3 regions of the Paenibacillus sp. J22R3 genome follow, and region 3 is predicted to be linked to each of the others. Evidence: riboswitches for the same ligand, from Rfam matches in the RefSeq annotation. Region 3 holds a riboswitch; each other region holds the start of a gene.
What was found. A riboswitch is a leader RNA that binds a small molecule or an ion and turns the genes downstream of it on or off. The one in region 3 is predicted to bind ZMP and ZTP.

Region 1 (6,687 bases), on a different contig from region 3:
GGCTGTCCCGTAATGCGAGTTACCTTGGTATGCGAAAGCAGCTTGAAGCGGGTCGGGTGATCGATGGCCGTGAGATTACGAAAGGGCCCGGCGACGGTAATGGCGGCGGCCCGAACATGCAAATGCTGAGCGTCGATAAGACGATTAAATTCGCAGAAAGCGACGATCCTTACACCCTGTCAGTGGATGCCCCGCTGCAGCCAATCGGGGAAGCGGCCGATGTGATATTGCTATTCCTGCCGTATATGCTGATCCCGATTCTATTGATTGCGGTTGGCGGAGCGCTTATCTATTCCCGGCTAATCGCACGGCCGCTTCTCTCGCTTAATCGAGTGGCCAAACGGTTGGCCAAACTCGACTTCTCCGTTACGAAGCCTGCGCTGAACACGAAGGACGAGCTGGGTGAGCTGTCGTTTAGCCTCAGCAAATTAGCGGTTAATTTGCAGCTGACGATGGGGGAGCTGCAGGATGCGAACGCCCAGCTCAAGAGCGATATCGAGCAGGAACGTGAGCAGGAAGCGAAACGGCGGGAATTCGTGGCGACGATTTCCCATGAACTCAAGACGCCGATAACGGCGGTCAGCGGTCAATTGGAGGCGATGATTGCTAATGTGGGCTCCTACCGCGATCGGGACAGATATTTGCGCCAATCGTATACGATCATGCAGGATATGGATAAGCTTGTGCACGAGATTCTGGAGCTGTCCAAGCTGGAAAGCCGGGATTTCCGTCCGCTGATGCGCAAGGTGGATCTAACTGAATTGGTGCGGGAATCGATGAATAGTATGAGCTACTTGGCAGATGTCAAACATATGCAGCTGGAGGTTGAGCTGCCGGAGGAAGCGATGATTACGGCCGATGAGCGGCTCATGTCGAAGGCGGTATCGAACATTATTACGAATGCCGTTCAATATTCCGGGGATGCGGAGCGGGTCGTTGTTCGACTATCGGAAGAGGTGCCTGCTGCCAATGAGCAGCGTGATCCTTGTACCTGGTATAGACTTGAAGTGCTGAACACCGGTGTGCAGGTAGAGGAATCGAAGCTGCCTCGATTGTTCGAGCCTTTCTACCGGGCAGAGCAGTCACGCAGCCGCTCAACCGGCGGCAGCGGACTTGGTCTCTATATTGTCAGCAAAGTACTGGATGCTCATGGCGCTGAATATAGCATTGCCAATACGGCCGAAGGAGTGCGCTTCAGCGTAAGGGTGCAGGGAGCGGCTTGAGGGTGTAAAGGGAAGCAGGAACCGGACATTAGATTCTGTCGCGAACGACAGCTAATGTCCGGTTTTTGAGTTGTTCAATTTCAGCGATAAGGGCGGACCGTTTCGCTGCATAATGAGCCTTAATCCCTTCATCCTTCAGCGCCGCTAAATTGATCTCTACCGTTAAGAGCGCAGCTTGCGCGGCGGCTTCAAGCAGCACAGCACCGATTCCCAGGTCTGAGATGACATGCGCATTCGTGCAGGAAGCAATGCTTAGCGTCGACTGCAGCGCCGCGCTGCATACCTCCATCAGTCGGAGCGGGGCTTCGATGGCGGCAATGGTTGCGTCATGGAGCGCCTCTTGACGAAGCGATTTCTCAGCCTCGCTTTGCTTGGGCAGCTTCAGTGCAAGCATATAACCGTCAAAGGCTGCCATGTCGGAGGCGAGCATAGCTTCACATGAAGTGGATAGTCGGCTCATCTCGTTCAAGGTCGCATTGATTTCGAGACGAGCATCCGCGTATTTCTCCCCTTGCGAGAGATGTGCCGCCATTGCCGTCATGGCTGTGCCGAGCGCTGCGGCAAGTGCGGCTGCGCTTCCGCCGCCCGGCGTCGGGTCGGAGCTGGCCGCCTTCTCTAGGAAGCGGCGAATGGAATCATCCCACGTTACAGTAGACATCGTTACGCATCCCCTTTCAGAGACATCTGGATATCGATAGCTCTCATCAGATTGCGATACAGGATCGCCGTCGTTAAGGTGCCAACGCCACCGGGAACCGGCGAGACAGCCGCTGCCGCATCTCCCAGATCTGCAGCTGCATCACCGGTGATCGTACCATCGGCAAGCTCGTTAATACCTGCGTCGATGACCGTTAAGCCCGGATGCGCCATGTCCTTCGTAATCACCTCCGGCTTGCCAACCGCAACGATGGCGATTTCCGCATGCTTCAAATGAGCGCCTAGATCAGGCGTCCTGGAATGACAAACGGTCACGGTAGCATTCTCGCGTTGAAGGAGATGGAACAACGGCAGCCCGACCGTCTGCCCTCTGCCTACTAAAGCCACGTTGCGTCCTTCTAACTGGTACCCGTAATGCTTAAGAAGTCCGATGCAAGCCTGCGGCGTTGCGGGCTGCAACCCTTTATCACTACCGGTGTAAACCGCCAGCTTATTCGACGGTGTAACACCGTCGATATCCTTGGCAGGGGCAATGCAAGCCTCAATGGCAGCTGCCGATAGATGCGCGGGCAGAGGGAGCTCAAGCATGATGCCGTGAATGTCTTCATCCGCATTCAGCGCTGTGATGACGCGCTTCAATTCCTCTTCCGAGACATCGGTTCCGAAAGTATGGAGCTGAAACGATATGCCCAGCTTCTCGGCAATCTTCTGCTTGGAGCGTGCATAATAAGCTGAAGCAGGATCTCCTTCGACTAGTAGTGTCGCCAGAGAAGGCTGGTTTCCATTCTTCTTCCATTCCTCTACGCGGGCCGCTATTTCCGAATACATAAGCTCTGCCGCTTCTTTCGCTTTCAAGACAATGGCCATAGAGATCTTCTCCCTCAAATTGGAATTGAGTGACCTGCATGTACGAAAAAAAGCATTCGCGGGCAGGCTCGTCGCAAGACATAGCCAGCCGCAAATACTTCTCCCCAGGCGAACGGTGTATTTCGATCCGCATGCTCCCTCGTGGTTCATTCCACTGATTTCGCCAGTTGCATGCAGCGTTATTTTCCTAGAGTGTAGCATGCAGAGGTGTCTTTGAACAGGGCTGTGCTATAATGTTGCTGGATATTGGGAACATGCGAAAGGAGCAAAGCAACTGTGCTGATAAACTGGTTCTATCCCAATTGGCTGCGGAATCAAGTGATTCGCAACAAAATCATCGCCATTTATATTCCGCTTATCATTGTGCCGCTGCTTGTGCTGGGTTTTGCGTCCAACAGCATTTATACGAATGCGATCGTCGATAAGACGATCAGTAACGTGAGCGACAACTCCTCGCTGATCATCACGCGAATGAATGGGATCATGACGAATGCGGAGAGCTGCGCGAATATCTTGACGATTAACTTAAACCGCGTCATTCAAGACCATAACAAAGGGGAAATCAGCCGGGAGCGCTCGCTGCTGCTGTCGACCTTGATTACCAATCAGCTTAGTTTTGCGCTGCTCGTCTTCCCGGATGTCGAGAGCGCTGCATTCATTGATACCTATGGCACGATCTATGGCACCTCGGCTGCGATTGAGAACGCGGGTGAGCCGCAGCCGGAGACACTTCTGCAAACCGCAATGCTGAAGCGCATTCGGGAAACGACTGGTCAGAACATCTGGTTTCCGATGGATAAGAGAAACTTTCTTACACTCGGGGCAGATGAGCCGGTGCTTACGGTGGGTAAGAAAATCAACAACATCTACACCGGCCAGGAGCTCGGTCTGTTGGTGCTTAATGTGAAGGAACAATCGCTCTCGGCGATTTACAATAACATCGGTACGGACCAGAGCGGCAGCTACATGCTGACCGATCAAGCCGGAACGATCGTCTCCTCGACAGACAAGGAACAGCTGCTGAAGCCCGTTGAAGATCAGGCGCTGCGGCAGTGGATCAATGAGACGAACAGCGGCTCGACAATCGATCGGTTCCAAGGGGACAAGCTGCTTGTGATCAGCTCGGAGATGCCGAAGTTCGGCTGGAAGCTGATCTCCATGGAGCCGTTTAACGCGTTGACAGCAGATAATCGCAAAATCACGGCGCTCATTATGACGATCGGCTTCTTCTGCTTCTTGTTCGCGCTGATGGGTGCCGGCATTCTGAATCGACTCATTGCCAGGCCTATCGTGCTGCTGACCAAGTATATGAAGCTGGTGAAAGAAGGGAATTTTACCATCCAACTGCCGGTCAAATCGAATGACGAGCTGGGGCTGCTCGCATCCGGCTTTAATACGATGCTTACTCGCATTAATCAGTTACTGGATAATGTGCGGTTCGAGCAGAAGAAGAAACGGGAGTATGAGCTTGCTCTGATTCAATCTCAAATAAAGCCTCATTTCTTATACAATACGCTCGATGTCATTTATACCCTCTCGGAGATCGGGCGGGTCAAGGATGTGCAGCGCACAACCAAATCGCTCGCCGACTATTACCGGATCGTCTTAAGCCAGGGGAAAGAGGCGATTCCCCTTCAGGATGAGCTGCAGGGACTGCGCGATTATTTGGCCATTCAGCGAATTCGGTATGCCGATGTGTTTGATTACCAAATCGACGTGCAGCCGGAAGTGCTCTCCTGCACGGTGCTGAAACTGACGCTGCAGCCGCTCGTGGAGAATGCCATCTATCATGGCCTGAAGACGAAGGGGGAGTTTGGCCACCTCATCGTGACAGGCGGCATCGAAGGGCAGGATTTGCTGCTCACCGTGAAGGACGACGGAGTCGGAATTCCGCAGCACCGCCTGGAGACCTTGCTGCAGCCAAGCGCGGATACCGCCAAGACATCGGCAGTCGCGCCGTTGTCCGCTGCCGGAAATACGGGGAGCTCGTTCGGGATGCGCAGCGTGGACAGCCGGATTAAGTTGTATTTTGGCGAGGGGTATGGACTGACGCTGATCAGTGAACCCGGCGTGGGAACAGAGATACAAGTACGATTGCCAATGGAGCAGCAGGAAGAGACGGGAGGCGGCAAACATGTTGAATTTACTGATCGCAGATGATGAGTCGATCTTCCGCGAGTATTTGCGCACGGTGCTGGACTGGGAGTTATATGGCTATCGAATCATTGGTGAAGCGAAGAACGGGCTTGAAGCGCTCGAAATCGCCCGGAAGATAACGCCGGATATCGCGCTTGTCGATATTACGATGCCATTCATGGATGGGCTGGAGCTGGCTCAGCGTTTGAAGGAAGATTACCCCGGCATCAGCATCGTGCTGATCACGGGACATAATGAATTCGACTATGCGAGGCGTGCGCTGAAGCTCGGTGTCGAGGACTATATCTTAAAGCCATTCTCCAAGGATGAGCTGACGCTTACGCTGCTGAAGCTGCAGGAGCATCACCGCAAACAGAGGGAAGAGCAGTCGACGCATCTGAAGAATTTGCAGCTGATGAAGGAGAGCGTGCTGAACCGGCTGGTCAGCGGAGAATTAGCCGAACATGAGGATGTGCTTCTGCAGCAGCTCAGCTCCTATCAGCTGCGGCTGGATGCCAAAGCTTATGCGGTCGCTTGTATCGAGATCGATGAGATTGATCGCAAGTGGGGCGAGGTCAGCGAACGGCTGCTATGGAAATATGCCGTGACCAACATTCTTGCCGAAGCGATGGAGGATTCCGGCGGGAAGCCTGTTATCTTCAATGGACCGGAAGGGCGAATTATCTGTCTGTATGGCTTGGCGCACGGTGCTGGGGCTGCTGCAGTTACTTCGCAATCGCCGCAGCCGGAGCTTCCGAAGCTGGAGCCGTTCGAGAAGCTGTGCATGCTGATTAAGCGATATTTGAAACTCACGATTACGATCGGCGTTGGCCAAATCTATAGCGGAATTAGCGGCATACGCTGCTCTTACGAAGAGGCGCTAACGGCGCTGCAGAACAAGTTTGTGCTGGGTAATGACCGCGTCATCGCCTTCGGGCAGCATATCTCGAAGGAAGGAACAGGCGTGCAATATCCGCCGGAGCTTGGCGATGAGCTGCAGCTGCTGCTGCGTGCACAAGATGATGTGAGAATTGAGGCTAAGCTAAGCGAGCTGTTCCGGCTGATCCGGGAGAAGAAGCTGTCGATCGACTATACCTACGTAATCTGCATGAGCCTCGTATCGGTCTGTCTCGGTTATGTCAGCGAAGCGGGTCAGCCGATTGAGGATTGCTTCGGTGAGCATTTCTTCCCGTATCACGAAATCCGCGAGCTGGCCTCCATAGACGAAGCCGAGCGGTGGATGAAGGAGCTGTTCACCAAGGCCGTTCACTATACGAGGCGTTACAAGAAGACACGGTCGTCTATTATAGCCCAGGCGGCCAAAACCTTCATCGAAGAGCAATACGGCGATGCCGAGCTTGGCGTAGAGAAGGTTGCCCAGCATGTGTTCATCAACGCCAGCTACTTGCGCGCCGTGTTTAAGAAAGAGAACGGGATGACCGTCACGGATTACATTACGCATATTCGGATGAATAAAGCGAAGGAGCTGCTCGGAGCAGGCAACCGCAAGCTGTCGGATATCGCGGAGAGTATCGGATACAGCGACGGCAGCTACTTCAGCAAAAGCTTCAAGAAGTTCTTCGGTTGGTCGCCGAGCGAATACGAGAATCGGATAAAAGGGAATGAAACGATGCGCGGATAATACAAAACGCCATCGTTTTTTCCATTATCGGGGGTGAAAGGGCATTTTATAATGAGAAACGTAAGGGATGCACACAGTATTAGGGGAGGGTATTAAAGATGAAAAAATGGACACTAATGCTTATTTCAGCTGTGATGGTAACAAGTTTGGCGGCCTGCGGCT
Region 2 (6,687 bases), on a different contig from region 3:
TGTGGGTGGCGGCTAATATGATGGTAACGTGTTAATAGGATGGTAACGAGTAAATGTTGCTAGAATGGCAACATCTCTCTCCTCCCAATGGGCACTCTCTACCTTATGTTGCGCGAAATGCAACATTCCAATGGGGATTGGCCCTTAATCGGCTGTTTGAAGCAAGAATGTTGTAATCTCAGCATCATTTTCCTCTATGAGACTATTAAATCCACATAATGTTGCATATTGGGCAATATATCGTCCACCTCGTTCCAGATCAGCGGTATATCCATCACAAGGAACTGCCGAGCAAATAAAAAAGATGGCATCCGGTCGAGCCGAATGCCATCTTTTCGTAGGATTACCCGCGGAGCAGCAGGCGGTTAAAGTAGTCGATTGTGAACTGAACGCCTTTGTCGCCGAGCTCGCCCGTCCATGTGTGGGAATGCGGTTCGATGCTCAAGCCGCCTTGGTAGCCACTCCCATAGAGGATCGCCATGAACGTTCCCCAATCTGTCTGATCCATGCCTGCCGGCGGATCATCGAAACGTTTGCCGTCAATGATGACGGAGCCTTTGATGTGGATATGCTTGATGCGCGAGCCCCAATCCACGATTTCTTTCAAATAATCTTGTCCGGCATATCGGGCATGCGAAGGATCGTATTTGATGCCAAGCTCCGGCAAATGGCCGTGAATGAGCTTCCACGCTGCATCGTCCACAATGTAATTGTTCCAGTGGCAGTTGTACGTCGCAATGGTGATTCCGCGCGTTTTGCCATATTCAATCAGGACGGTGAAGTAGTTAATCGCCGCTGTGATGTTCTCGTAATAGGAGAGCTCTTCGATGTAGTTGCAGCCGCCTACAAATACCGGACAACCAAGCTCTTGGCAAGCATCGATAAGTGCTTGTGATGCCTTCAGTTCCTCTTCGTTGATGCTGCCATCCTTATTGATCCGATCAGGGCCCCAACGTCCGATCGATGCAACAGCTACGCCGGTCCGCTCACTCGCGGCTTTCAGCTCCGGCACAAGGTCCGTGAAGGTAGCAGCAGGAGTGCCCACATTGACGCAAAACTCTAAAAAGGCCAAGCCGAGATTGGCCGCATAATCGAAGCTTTCAGCACGATAATCTGCAATGATTCCAAGTTTCATGTTCGGTTCGACTCCTTCGTCTTCATCCTATTATGGCTAGCCATTCCGAAACGTTTCGGATTACCCGCACTCCCACTATATAACCAGAAAGAAAGCGATTGCAACATAAATTAATCGACAAAAGCTAGATGATTAGTGTGAGTAATTTGCATGGTCGGCAGGGCAGTAGCAGGACAGAGATCGAGCAGCGGGACTGCGGGTTGCTACAGATGGAACAGTATGCGGCGGGACTGCGGATCGCGATAGTTGGGGCGATGAGTTGTGGTGTAGCAGGAGCGACAGTTAGGAAAATGAGCAAGGGGTTCGAGCGGGGAAATTGTGTATCAGGCGGCGGTGTTGGCAAGCTAGTTGCTGTGGTTACTCACTCGTACCCTCACCTCACCTCACCTCCACTCCCACTCTCAATTTCACTCTCGCTAACGAACCGTACAGGTCTTATTTTGCGGAAATAGGGTCTTCTAAAATTCTAACGAACCACAGGGGGCTTATTTCGTCGGAAATGGCGGTATCGAGCATGATTGAGGTGATATAAGACCTGTGCGGTTCGTTAGAATTTTAAATCGGGGGAAAACGGCGAAATAAGACCTCTACGGTTCGTTAGAGTTGAACGTGCGGTGGCAGGAGTGCAGCAGCGCTCCCCTCTCACCTGACTAATGATTCCGGCTCCGCGGCATGCATGGTGCTGAACGCAAAAAGGCGGCACAGGACTGAACCCCACGGAACGCACAAAAAGGTGGCATAGGGATGAACCCTTTGCCACCTTTTTGTGATTTTGCCAAGTCGATATTAGTAAGTCATGCCCGGGTAAAGCGGGTATTGCGACACGAGGTCGCTTACCATACCGCGTGCTTTCTCCAGAACGGACTCGTCCTTCGGATTCTTGAGCGTCATGGCGATGACTTCTGCGATTGTAGCCATTGCGTCTACGCCCATGCCGCGCGATGTCGCTGCAGGCGTACCGATACGGATACCGCTTGTGATGAACGGGCTCGTTGGATCGAACGGAATCGCGTTTTTGTTGACTGTGATTTGAACGGAATCCAGAACGTGCTCCGCATCTTTACCTGTGATGTTCAGGTTGCGAAGGTCGATCAGCATCAAGTGGTTGTCGGTACCGCCGGAAACGATGTTGATGCCTTTCTCAATAAGAGCGTCAGCAAGCGCTTTTGCGTTGTCGACAACGTTCTTGCCGTATTCTTTGAACGAAGGCTGAAGCGCTTCGCCGAAAGCTACTGCTTTTGCCGCGATAATGTGCATCAGAGGTCCGCCTTGGGAACCCGGGAATACTGCTTTATCGATCGCTTGCGCCCATGCTTTGCGGCAAAGGATCATACCGCCGCGAGGTCCGCGAAGCGTTTTGTGCGTAGTTGTTGTTACAAAGTGTGCATGTGGAACCGGGCTTGGGTGCAAGCCAGCAGCTACCAGACCTGCGATGTGCGCCATGTCAACGAAGAGCAATGCGCCTACGTCGTTAGCAATACGGCCCATTTCTTCAAAATCGATGATGCGCGGGTAAGCCGATGCGCCTGCAACGATCATGCGCGGACGGTGTTTGAACGCCAGCTTGCGCACTTCTGCATAGTCGATTGTAAATGTTTCTTCGTTAACGCCGTAGGCCACGAAGTTGTACAGAAGACCGGATGCATTAACCGGGCTGCCGTGCGTCAAGTGACCGCCATGCGCCAGGTTCATACCAAGAACCGTGTCGCCCGGGTTTAGAGCTGCCAGGTAAACAGCCATGTTCGCTTGTGCACCGGAGTGAGGCTGAACGTTCGCGTGCTCGGCACCGAACAATTCTTTGGCACGGTTGCGTGCGATATCTTCCGCGATATCGACATGCTCACAGCCGCCGTAGTAACGTTTGCCCGGGTAGCCTTCTGCGTATTTGTTCGTCAGCACAGTGCCCATTGCTTCCAATACCGCTTCGGAAACGATGTTCTCGGATGCGATAAGCTCGATGTTGTCGCGTTGGCGCTGAAGTTCCAGGCCTAGGGCTTTCAGGATTTCCGGATCTTGTTTACGTAGGTTTTCCATGTTGATGAGTCCTCCTCAAGATAAATAAGTATATTCGTTAGTCGCAAGTGCCAGCAGATGTTGCCGGGCCAGCCGCTTCTCGCGTGTAAACCGCACGTTCCCCGCCAATTAGCTTCGGACGGGTGTAAGCCATCGTTAAATGCGCGGATCCGATTGCTCGAATCGTTGGTCGCACCGGTACCGCAACACGCTTCAAGTGCATGCCGATGAAGGTGTCGCCGATATCGATGCCCGCATGTGCCTGAACCGTCTCGGTCAGCACGGCATCCTGCAGCGTTTGGAACGCGTAGGCTGCCATCGAACCGCCGGCTTTGCGCACAGGGATTGCCGAAACGAGATCTAAGCCATACCGCTCGGCAGCTTCCCGTTCCATGACAAGGGCCCTGTTGAGATGTTCGCAGCACTGATAAACCGGATAAAACTGCAAGTCTTGACGCACCTTCTCGACCCCCGCATAGATCGCAGCTGCCGTTTCTATCGTGCCTGATGTACCGATCCGCTGTCCGAGCACCTCGCTGGTAGACACGCCGATTACGAGCAGCTGTCCTTGGCGAATGCCGGACGCGGCTGCAAGCTCGCGGACTATGGTTTCTACATCCTTGGTCAGCTTTGCCGAATCCATGCTGTTTATTCCGTGGTCTTGGTCGCTCATCGCCGGGTACGCCCCTTACTCAGATTTCGCCGCATCGGCGAAGTCTGCTTCAAGCTTCATTACTTTGTTCACACGGCCGATATGACGCTCGCCACTAGAGAACGGGGTCTCGAGCCAAATCCGGATAATCTCTTGGGCCACGCCGGGACCAATAACGCGCTCACCCATGGCCAGTACATTGGTATCGTTGTGCTCGCGGGTTGCTTTGGCCGAGAACATATCGTGCACGAGCGCGCAGCGAATGCCTTTGACTTTGTTAGCCGCGATGGACATGCCGATTCCAGTGCCGCAGATGAGAATGCCGCGCTCTGCCTTGCCTTGTGCAACAAGCTCCGCAACAGGAAGAGCATAATCCGGGTAGTCTACGGACTGGTCGCAATCGCAGCCAACGTCCTCAATCTCGTGACCAAGCGATTTGATAAACGGAACTAGCTCATCTTTCAAGCGGTAGCCCGCGTGGTCTGCGCCGATGGCGATTTTCATATCCATTTTCCTCCCAATAGAACCGCACATGGCGGAAATTGTCGATTCACAATGGCATTAGTATACCTGATTTCGCCGAAAAAGACGAAAAAAGAGCAAGCATGCATAATGCACGCTGCTCTTTGCCCAGGCGACCGGCCGTATGATCCGATGCTCCACCGTGGTTTAACCCACTTTCGTCGCCAGTTACATCGGAAACCGTCTTTAGTTGCTTTTATCATAACGGATTTCGGCCTCAAAATCAATCGTTGCCGGCAAGAAACGGCATCTGCCATCCTTTGGAAGCACTCTCTGTGGCGCAAAGAAAAGAGAGGGAAATTTACAGAAATAATATCAAACTTATCCCTTCAGTCGGTCCAGGAGACGGCCCAGCGCCGCTTCGATTTGGGTCGCACTCTGCTCATACATGGCCAGCGATCCGCCGAAAGGATCTTCCACATCGAAGCTGGGAATTTGCCGCTCCAGCTCTAAGAGCTTGGACCGCTCCTGCGGAGTCAGCGGCTGGCCCAGCGCTTGCTTGATCTGCCAGGTCGAATAGAGCCCTTCCAGTTCGGCGATGTCCGAGAGCACCTTGGGGTCCGTATTCACGAACTCGAGCAGCGTATGCGTCTTGTCCACCGCAGCCGGAAAATGCTGCAGCAGCTGCCTCTTATGGCTGGCAGTCATCGTCAATATAAGATCAGCCCACGCAATCGAGCCGCCTTCGAGCGCTTTTGAGGTGCCGTTGTGCGCGATATCACGATTGGACAGCGCTGTCCGTGCATGATTGGAAACAGGCAGTCCATCGATCGTGGACACGCCTGCGGAACGAATATCGAGCTGCATGCCCCTTTGCTGGGACATCGCCCGAAGCAGCGCTTCAGCCATTGGTGAACGGCAAGTATTGCCGGTGCACACGAATAGAATCCGTTTCACGATTGATTTCGCTCCTCTTCGTAGGTGTGGTTTGGGATATGGTGAACTGGTGAATTGGTGAATTGGTGAAGAAAATGATGCTGACGCAAGATTGCTATGCCGTATTTCGTTTCGCGCTAACGAATCGCTGTATGATTCGTAAGCGTGCGTGTGCCGGAAGGTCAGAACAGGAACAGCAAGCCGAATGTAAATAAGATGACGCCGCCGCACGCTTCCCCGTACCCGCCGAGACTTGTCCCCACCTTACGACCGAGCAGCAGTCCAAATACGGACATCATCCCTCCGGCAACGCCGAACAGCAGTACGGTCAGCAGCATGTCCGTATCGAACATGCCAAGAGAGATGCCGACGGAAAAGGAATCCACGCTCACGCCTAACGCGAACAGCAGCATCCCCCATGAACTGCGATAGTCGATCGACTCTACGGCGTCGCCGCGCAGCGAGCTGTAGATCATATGGCCGCCGAGCAGCAGCAGCAGCGCACCTGCCGCAGTCGTCGCAACGCCGCCAAGCAGCGTACTTACATATTTACCCGTGAAAATGCCCATGAGCGGCATGATCATGTGAAAAAGCGCAATGATCGCGCTAAGCTTTGCTATATCCTGCAGCCGAATGCCTTTGAGCCCAATGCCGATACCCAGCGAAAAAGCATCCATCCCTAGTGCCACAGCAATGATCAGCAGCGTCAGCAATTGTCCGGCATGCATGCCCGCCTCAACCATTTCATCCTCTCCTTGTCCGCAACCTCTCCACAAGCATATGCGGACAAGATTGGAAAGATGACCTTGGGGAGGCGCTAGGCGCGCGAAAGGGCCGGTGGCACGGGCTGCGGCGGGGTGATGCGGTTAAGGCTGGACCGGTGGCGCTTGGTGCGCGCGGATTCGCTAGGCCCGGCGCGGTGAGAGCAACCGCGTAGCTGGAGCACGGCAAGCGCCGTCGCTAGACGTGGACCACCGCGTGGCCGGCCGCTTTGGATAAGCGGTTCATGAGCGCATGGCCGATCCCCTGCTCCGAGCAGGTCTCGGCCCAAATGCGCTGTACGCCGCGATTGTCGAACTCGCGCAGCGCATTATAGAGGCCGTGCGCAGCCGTTTCCAGCTGCGCCAGGCTGCCGACGACGAGCACGCAGTCGGCGTCGTACCGAGCAGCATGCTCGGCGAAGGCGAGCACGCCTGTGCGCTCGCCGCGCGCTTTCGCTGCGCTGGCCTCCGCCTGAATATAGGCGGAGACGGCGTCAGCGTCGCCTTTGACCAAGTGCATCAGCCCCTGCGGGGCGTAATGCGCATATTTCATGCCGGGCGAGCGCGGCGCCTGCGCTTCCGCAGCGCGAGCTTCCGCCGCTGATGGCGCAGCAGCGGCTGCCTCCATGCCGGCGCCCGGCGCGGCAACCGCGTCGAAATCGACCTGCGCCGCAACCTCGCGCAGTGCTTCGGCCGTCACGCCGCCGGGGCGCAAGATCCGCACAAGA
Region 3 (6,687 bases):
AGTGGAACAGAAGAGCGTGAAGAGGAGCTTGAATAATAAGAAAAGGCCGGTATTCTCCTTCGAACGGAGCGATATCGGCCTTTCATTTGTTTGCTCGCTAGGTTATTGAAAGCACTCAATAAAATGCTGCGCCCGCTTGGACAGCAGCTGATCCTTCAGCCATAGAATTCCGACCTCGGATTGGAAATCGGCGTCGCGTATACTGAGCGTGATGACGTCCCCGGAGGGAAACGAGGAAATAACCGATTTCGGAAACACCGTTGCGCCGATTCCTGCGGCAATTAGGGACATAATAATGGCGACGCTGGAGCATTCGCAGATGATATTCGGTTCGAAGCCGTGACGACGGAACTCGTTGACAACCTGTTCGTGCATTTTGATCGTTTTATCGGTCTTTAACGTGAGCAGCGGATATTGGGCGAGCTCTTCAATGCTGATATCGTTCCCTCTTCCAGGAGAAGCCCACGCGGCAGGCATCAAGGCAACATAGGGATCGGAAGGGAGCGGGAGCATATCCAATTTATTCGGAAGCAGATGTGCCTCAAAGGGCAATCGGGATATGACGAGCTCAATCGAGCGCCGCTCCAGCATTTCGCCGAGCAGATAATGATCGCCCTCGGAAATCTTAAACGTAACCTGCGGGTATTTCTCTCGTAATTGCTGAATCGGGCGAGGGAGAATGGAGACGCAGGAAACAACCGCGCCGAGCGAGAGCGTACCGCGTACGCCAAGCTCGAGCTCCTTGACTTCCTTCATCGTCTCGTCTAATTGCAGCAGCAACGACTCCGCCCGATCCTTGAGCAGCCGCCCAGCAGCGGTTAACGTGAGCTGGGTTCGGCTCCGCTCGAACAGTTGCGCACCGAGCTCTTCTTCCATCAGCATAAGCTGACGGCTGAGGGGCGGTTGTTCCATATGCAGCAGCTTCGCCGCTCGTGTAATTTGCTTCTCGTGCGCGATGGCCAAGAAGTATTTTAGCTGTCGAAAATCCATGTAAGCATCCCCAATTTGAAGATCTATTTACATACTCTAAAGGTATGGATAGTGAACATAATAGATATTTTATATATACCTCAACAAGTTGTATTATGCAATCACCAATCATGAAAGTAAGGGAGTAGTGAATAAACCATGACAACAGCCAATAAAGCCGTTTCGATTGAACGCAGTCAGAACAAGAAGACCAAGCCAGCGCAGGATCAGCTTGGTTTCGGGATTTATTTTACGGATCACATGTTTGTAATGGATTATAGTGTCGAGCAAGACTGGCATAACCCGCGCATCACGCCCTACCAGCCGATCGTACTCGATCCGGCCGCGAAAGTGTTCCATTATGGACAAACTATCTTCGAAGGCTTGAAAGCCTACAAGACCGAAGACGGCGGCATTCAACTGTTCCGTCCGCGCGATAATTTTGCCCGTATGAACCGCTCCAATGATCGCATGAGTGTACCTGAGCTGGATATTGATGTGGCGATTGATGCTCTGGAGCAGCTCATTGCAGTCGATCAAGACTGGATTCCGGAGCTTGCAGGCACATCGCTCTATATTCGACCGTTCGTCATTGCTACGCAAGCGACGCTTGGCGTGTCTCCATCTGAGAATTACCAATTTATCATTATCATGTCGCCTGTCGGTGCCTACTATCCCGAGGGCATTAATCCGGTCAAAATCCACGTGGAATCCCAGTATGTTCGCGCAGTTGTGGGCGGCGTAGGTGAAGCGAAGACCGCAGGCAACTATGCCGCAGCCTTGAAATCGCAGCAAGCCGCTAAGGAGCAAGGCTATACGCAGGTACTTTGGCTCGATGGCACGCAGCACAAATATATTGAAGAAGTCGGCAGCATGAATGTATTCTTCAAGATCAATGGAACGGTTATAACGCCTGCACTGAACGGCAGCATCTTGGCGGGTATTACACGGAATTCGGTCATCCAACTCCTGAAGCACTGGGACATTCCTGTTGAAGAGAGAGTGCTGTCCATTGAGGAGCTTTATGAAGCGGGTCGTAACGGCACGCTGGAGGAGGCTTTCGGAACCGGAACAGCTGCGGTTATTTCGCCTATTGGAGAGATGAACTGGAACGGAGAGAAGCTCGTGATCAGCGAAGGCGTGACCGGGCAGCTCTCGAAATCCATCTATGACACGCTGACAGGCATCCAAACCGGTGCCGTTGCTGATCCGTTCGGTTGGGTGAAGAAAGTCGAATTCAGCGAGAAGTAATAATTGTGGCGGGGCGCGGCAGATATTCATCGTACTGTGAGATTTTTCGAGTGAGGTCTATGGTAGAATCAGAAGTAGACAAGGATTTCACTCGAGAAAAGGAGCACGTGCATGCTGCAGCCTCGCCATTTTCTAATCTTCTTGCTACCGCTTGTTAATGCCGCCGTGTGGATTGCTTTTCCACCTATGGATAATAGCCAACAGCCTGCGTTTTCCCAGCGTTATCTAGGCGAAGTAATTGGCTCTACAATGATGATGATGATGGCCTTCACTTTATTGCTCGCAACGAGATTCCGGGTATTGGAACGATTATTTGGCGGCTTGGATAAGCTGTATGTCGTCCATCGAAACGCGGGTATATTTGTGTTCCTGCTGCTCTTTCTTCATTTGCTTGTGATGCCGCTTAATCCTAATGAGATCCCCCCCGGACGAGCTCCCGGTTATATTGCATTTGGAGGTTTTGTCCTTCTCATTCTCCTTTCACTGGCACCGAGGATACCGGTGGTTCGGCGGATTGTGCGAATAGGCTACCGAGGCTGGCGAATCACGCATCGGTTTATCGGGCTCTTCTTCATTATCGGCACGGCGCATTCGCTGCTGGTTGATCCGCTCGTTCGAACGACTACCGTGCCGTTTACACTCTTGATGATTGCGATCGTTGTCGGGATAACCTCCTATTTATATACGGAGCTCATAGCGAGATTCGTAAGGCGAAGAGCGGCTTATAAAGTGAGCGAAGTACGGCAGTTGAGCGCAGGAGCAGTCGAGGTGACGCTCTTTCCGGAGAAGAAACAGCTGCGATTTGAAGCAGGGCAGTTTCTGTTTATCCGGTTCAAAGGAGACAGGGTGCTGTCCGAGTGGCATCCCTTCACCATCAGCAGCTCACCCAAGGAGTCCGGCCTCAGGCTGACGATTCGATCCGCCGGTGATTATACCGATTACCTGAACCGAAACTTGAAATCAGGCGCGCGAGCCGTTGTTGAAGGCGGTTATGGCACTATGGATTACCGCAAAGGCGATACGAATCAAATATGGATCGCCGGCGGTATTGGCGTGACGCCATTCCTTAGCTGGATTCGAGATATGCCGGAGCGTCTTCCCCATCATGTTGATTTCTTCTACACGGTGCGAACGAAAGAGGAAGCGCTGTTTCTGAACGAGATACGTGCAGCCGAGCGGCGGCACGATAACCTCAAGGTGCATGTCCACTATTCTGCGGAACAGGGGCGACTCACTGCCGAGCGTGTAGTCAGCACGATGCAGGGTAAGATGGCTGTGGCGGCAAAACAGATCTATATGTGCGGACCGGCTCCGATGCTTGCGGCGTTCCAGCTGGAATTTCGGCGTAGCGGCGTTCCCACGGGTTCGATTCACTATGAACAATTCCGGTTCCGATGAGCGCTGTGCGTGTGCGAAGGTCCGCGGCAGAGCTCTAATGTTGAAACGAGGTACAACTTAGCTATGCAGAAATCCAAAATTCTCTATCTGTGCATGCTGACGATTGCGATCGGCTTTATCGTATATGTGATCACCATCAATTTCTTCGTAGATCCCCAGGCGGATCGTTTTCTTAGTCACAAAATCAACTTAAAGCACTCTTTAAACAAGCCGGTTTGGCTTAATGTGATGTATGTTCATGTGGTTTGCGCGAGCATCGCGATGGTTGCGGGAGCGGTTAATTTTGCCTCGAAGGTTCAAACCCAATACCGGCGCGCCCACCGAGCGATCGGGTATGTTTATTTTGGCGTGATCCTTGTTGTGGTGCTAACTTCCGGCTACATGGCACCTTATGCGACCGGTGGCAAGCTGAACAGCGTTCCGTTTAACCTGCTGAGCATGCTGTGGACGGCCATGACGGTGATTGCGATCGTGAAAGTAAGACGAAAACAGCGCATCGCCCACCGGAATTGGATGGTCAGAAGCTACGCGTTCTGTTATACGAATCTGTGCATCCATGCGATTACGTACGTGGTTCACCAAGGATTCGGCGTATCTTACACGCACAGCTACACCATCGGCGTTTATGGGGCGATTCTGTTCCTGCTGCTTGCAGCCGAGTTCGTCATTCGGGTCGTATATGGGCGAAGGAGCAAGGGAATGTAGATCCAGTCATCATATAGATGGTCGGAGCAGTGGCTGAGGATTCACGGGGCTCTTTTCTGCAACATTTGTATTTCCCGAGCCGGTCTGGGGCGAACTATGCAGATGCGAGGCGGGCTCCCAGTGTGGTAGCAAGAACTTCACGATTGATTTGTGGGAATATTCGGACTACAATAAAGGCAGTATTCGGTGTGTGTGACTGGCGTAAACGTGGAGTACCACGAGGGAGCACATATTTCATATGCCGTACGCCTGGGCGAAGTGCTTGGTCTTTTGGACTGAGCACTTTTTATTATTTCATGGGAGATGATGAAATGGAGCAGGAGCAGGTGCGGCAGGCAAGGAATGTAGCGATTCTGATCTTTGATCGCGTGGAAGTGTTGGATTTTGCAGGGCCATTCGAAGCTTTCCTATCCGGAAGTAACTATGGCCGAGATTTGAACGTGTTCACCGTGGCGGAACACGATGGCCCGATTCAAGCGCTTGGCAACCTGAGCATTAACCCGGCTTACAACTTTCGGAACTGTCCGAAGCCGGACATTCTCGTCATCCCCGGAGGCCCGGGCACCAAAACCGAAATGCACAATACGGTCATGACGGATTGGATCCGTAAGATTGCGGGAGAAGCCGAGCTGGTGCTGTCCGTTTGCACAGGTGCGCTTCTTGTTGTGAAAGCACAGCTGGCAGATGGGTTGAAGCTAGCTACGAACCGGCTGGCGATGCATGAGCTTCGAGCAATAGCACCGGAATCGGCTGTTATTCACGAAGAAGCGCGTTACGTGGACAATGGGAAGATTATTCTGTCAGCCGGCGTTTCAGCAGGGATCGATGCGTCCCTTTATGTGATCGGTAAACTGCTGGGCGAGGAGCGCGCGCTTCTGGCAGCGAGCTTGATGGAATATGATTGGTCACGTTCCTAAAGAAATTGCACTAGTCCACAGCAGTGGGCTAGTTCTTAAAATAATTCTTTACTGATCGTTCTCAATATGCTAAGATGATCTCGTAAGCAAGAAGGAAGCAATCGAGCCATGAGATGCATTCCTTTTTTATTGGGAATACTAGAACGATCATTCCCGAAAGGTAAATGGAGTGTGGCTGCAGTACAATTTTTTTTAACCTTTTCGAGAACGATCATTCTCGAAAAAGGAAGCATAATAAAGCACATGACAAAGGAGCGATTCATAATGGGTAAATTAAACGGTAAAGTAGCATTCATCACAGGTGGTAACAGCGGGATCGGGTTTGCGACTGCGAAATTGTTTGTAGCCGAAGGAGCTAGAGTCGTCATCACAGGTCGTAATCAAGCTAAACTCGACGCAGCAGTGGAGGAGCTGGGCACGGCGAATAGCTTCGGCATTCAAGCCGAAACGACCGATCCGCAGAGCTTGGAGAAAGCAACAGCTGCAGCAGTCGAGAAATTCGGCCGACTGGACGTCGTATTCGCTAATGCCGGCATTGGTGGTCATACTCCACTGGGTGGAACGGAACTAGCCTTATTCCAAGAGGTTATGAACGTGAACGTGACAGGCGTATTCTTCACGGTGCAAGCTGCATTGCCTCACCTGAAGGAAGGTGCTTCGGTGATTCTGAATGGTTCAGTGCTTGCCAATGCAGGAAGCCCGGGATGGGCGGCTTATGCGGCGAGCAAAGCTGCAGTTGCCAGCATGGCTAGAGTGTTCGTATCCGAGCTGTCGCCGCGCGGCATTCGCGTAAATACAGTCGCGCCAGGTCCTACACGCACTCCGATCTGGGGTCAGCCGGAAGGGCTTGCGCAAATGGAAGCCAAACTCACGCGATCGGTTCCGCTAAACCGTTTGGGTGAACCGGAAGAAATCGCAAACGTTGCTTTGTTCCTGGCTTCGGATGATGCTTCGTACGTGCAAGGCGCCGAAATCAGTGTTGACGGCGGCGGCGGCTCATCCCCGTTCGGTGCACCGGTATATCGATAAGCCCAAAAGTCGCCGGAGTAGAAGACACCTTGTCAGGGGATTCTTTACCGATTGTTCTCAATATGGTAAAATCGACTGGAAAGGGGTATGCTTATGGCTAGAGCGAAAGAATTCGAAGAAGACGTCGTACTGCTGAAGGCAATGAAGCTGTTCTGGGAGCAGGGCTACGAGAAAACATCGATTAATGATCTTGTCGAGCGTATGGGCATTCACCGCAGGAGCTTGTATGATACGTTCGGTGATAAACATATGCTATATCTAAGGGCCTTTGATCGGTACAAAACATTGACCAATAACCGACTTGGTGCCCTCATTCCGAACTCCACGCCTAGTCAGGCGATCGATTTCATATTCGATTACACGATTCAGGGCACAAGCGAGGATAACCCCGCCGGCTGCATGATGGTGAATATGGCGG

Region 1: it holds a riboswitch for ZMP and ZTP, as region 3 does, so the genes downstream of both, AC0YN4_RS22315 (bifunctional 5,10-methylenetetrahydrofolate dehydrogenase/5,10-methenyltetrahydrofolate cyclohydrolase) here and AC0YN4_RS26385 (DJ-1/PfpI family protein) in region 3, are expected to answer to the same signal.
Region 2: it holds a riboswitch for ZMP and ZTP, as region 3 does, so the genes downstream of both, rpiB (ribose 5-phosphate isomerase B) here and AC0YN4_RS26385 (DJ-1/PfpI family protein) in region 3, are expected to answer to the same signal.

Annotation. Positions count from the first base shown of each region.
Region 1 covers NZ_JBWDNS010000005.1:240,737-247,423, reverse strand. Annotated here, with positions in the region: gene AC0YN4_RS22325 (sensor histidine kinase) at 1-1,223, shown strand, start outside; gene AC0YN4_RS22320 (cyclodeaminase/cyclohydrolase family protein) at 1,252-1,881, opposite strand; gene AC0YN4_RS22315 (bifunctional 5,10-methylenetetrahydrofolate dehydrogenase/5,10-methenyltetrahydrofolate cyclohydrolase) at 1,884-2,747, opposite strand; ZMP/ZTP riboswitch at 2,843-2,928, opposite strand; gene AC0YN4_RS22310 (sensor histidine kinase) at 3,024-4,907, shown strand; gene AC0YN4_RS22305 (response regulator) at 4,882-6,525, shown strand; gene AC0YN4_RS22300 (ABC transporter substrate-binding protein) at 6,624-6,687, shown strand, end outside.
Region 2 covers NZ_JBWDNS010000006.1:160,980-167,666, forward strand. Annotated here, with positions in the region: gene AC0YN4_RS24305 (sugar phosphate isomerase/epimerase family protein) at 344-1,135, opposite strand; gene AC0YN4_RS24310 (serine hydroxymethyltransferase) at 1,922-3,169, opposite strand; gene AC0YN4_RS24315 (TIGR01440 family protein) at 3,207-3,821, opposite strand; gene rpiB (ribose 5-phosphate isomerase B) at 3,837-4,304, opposite strand; ZMP/ZTP riboswitch at 4,422-4,504, opposite strand; gene AC0YN4_RS24325 (low molecular weight protein arginine phosphatase) at 4,644-5,219, opposite strand; gene AC0YN4_RS24330 (manganese efflux pump MntP) at 5,381-5,941, opposite strand; gene AC0YN4_RS24335 (L-threonylcarbamoyladenylate synthase) at 6,159-6,687, opposite strand, start outside.
Region 3 covers NZ_JBWDNS010000007.1:97,433-104,119, reverse strand. Annotated here, with positions in the region: gene AC0YN4_RS26410 (helix-turn-helix domain-containing protein) at 1-36, shown strand, start outside; gene AC0YN4_RS26405 (LysR family transcriptional regulator) at 103-990, opposite strand; gene AC0YN4_RS26400 (branched-chain amino acid aminotransferase) at 1,129-2,220, shown strand; gene AC0YN4_RS26395 (ferredoxin reductase family protein) at 2,332-3,618, shown strand; gene AC0YN4_RS26390 (DUF2306 domain-containing protein) at 3,682-4,323, shown strand; ZMP/ZTP riboswitch at 4,506-4,585, shown strand; gene AC0YN4_RS26385 (DJ-1/PfpI family protein) at 4,620-5,240, shown strand; gene AC0YN4_RS26380 (SDR family NAD(P)-dependent oxidoreductase) at 5,505-6,269, shown strand; gene AC0YN4_RS26375 (TetR/AcrR family transcriptional regulator) at 6,363-6,687, shown strand, end outside.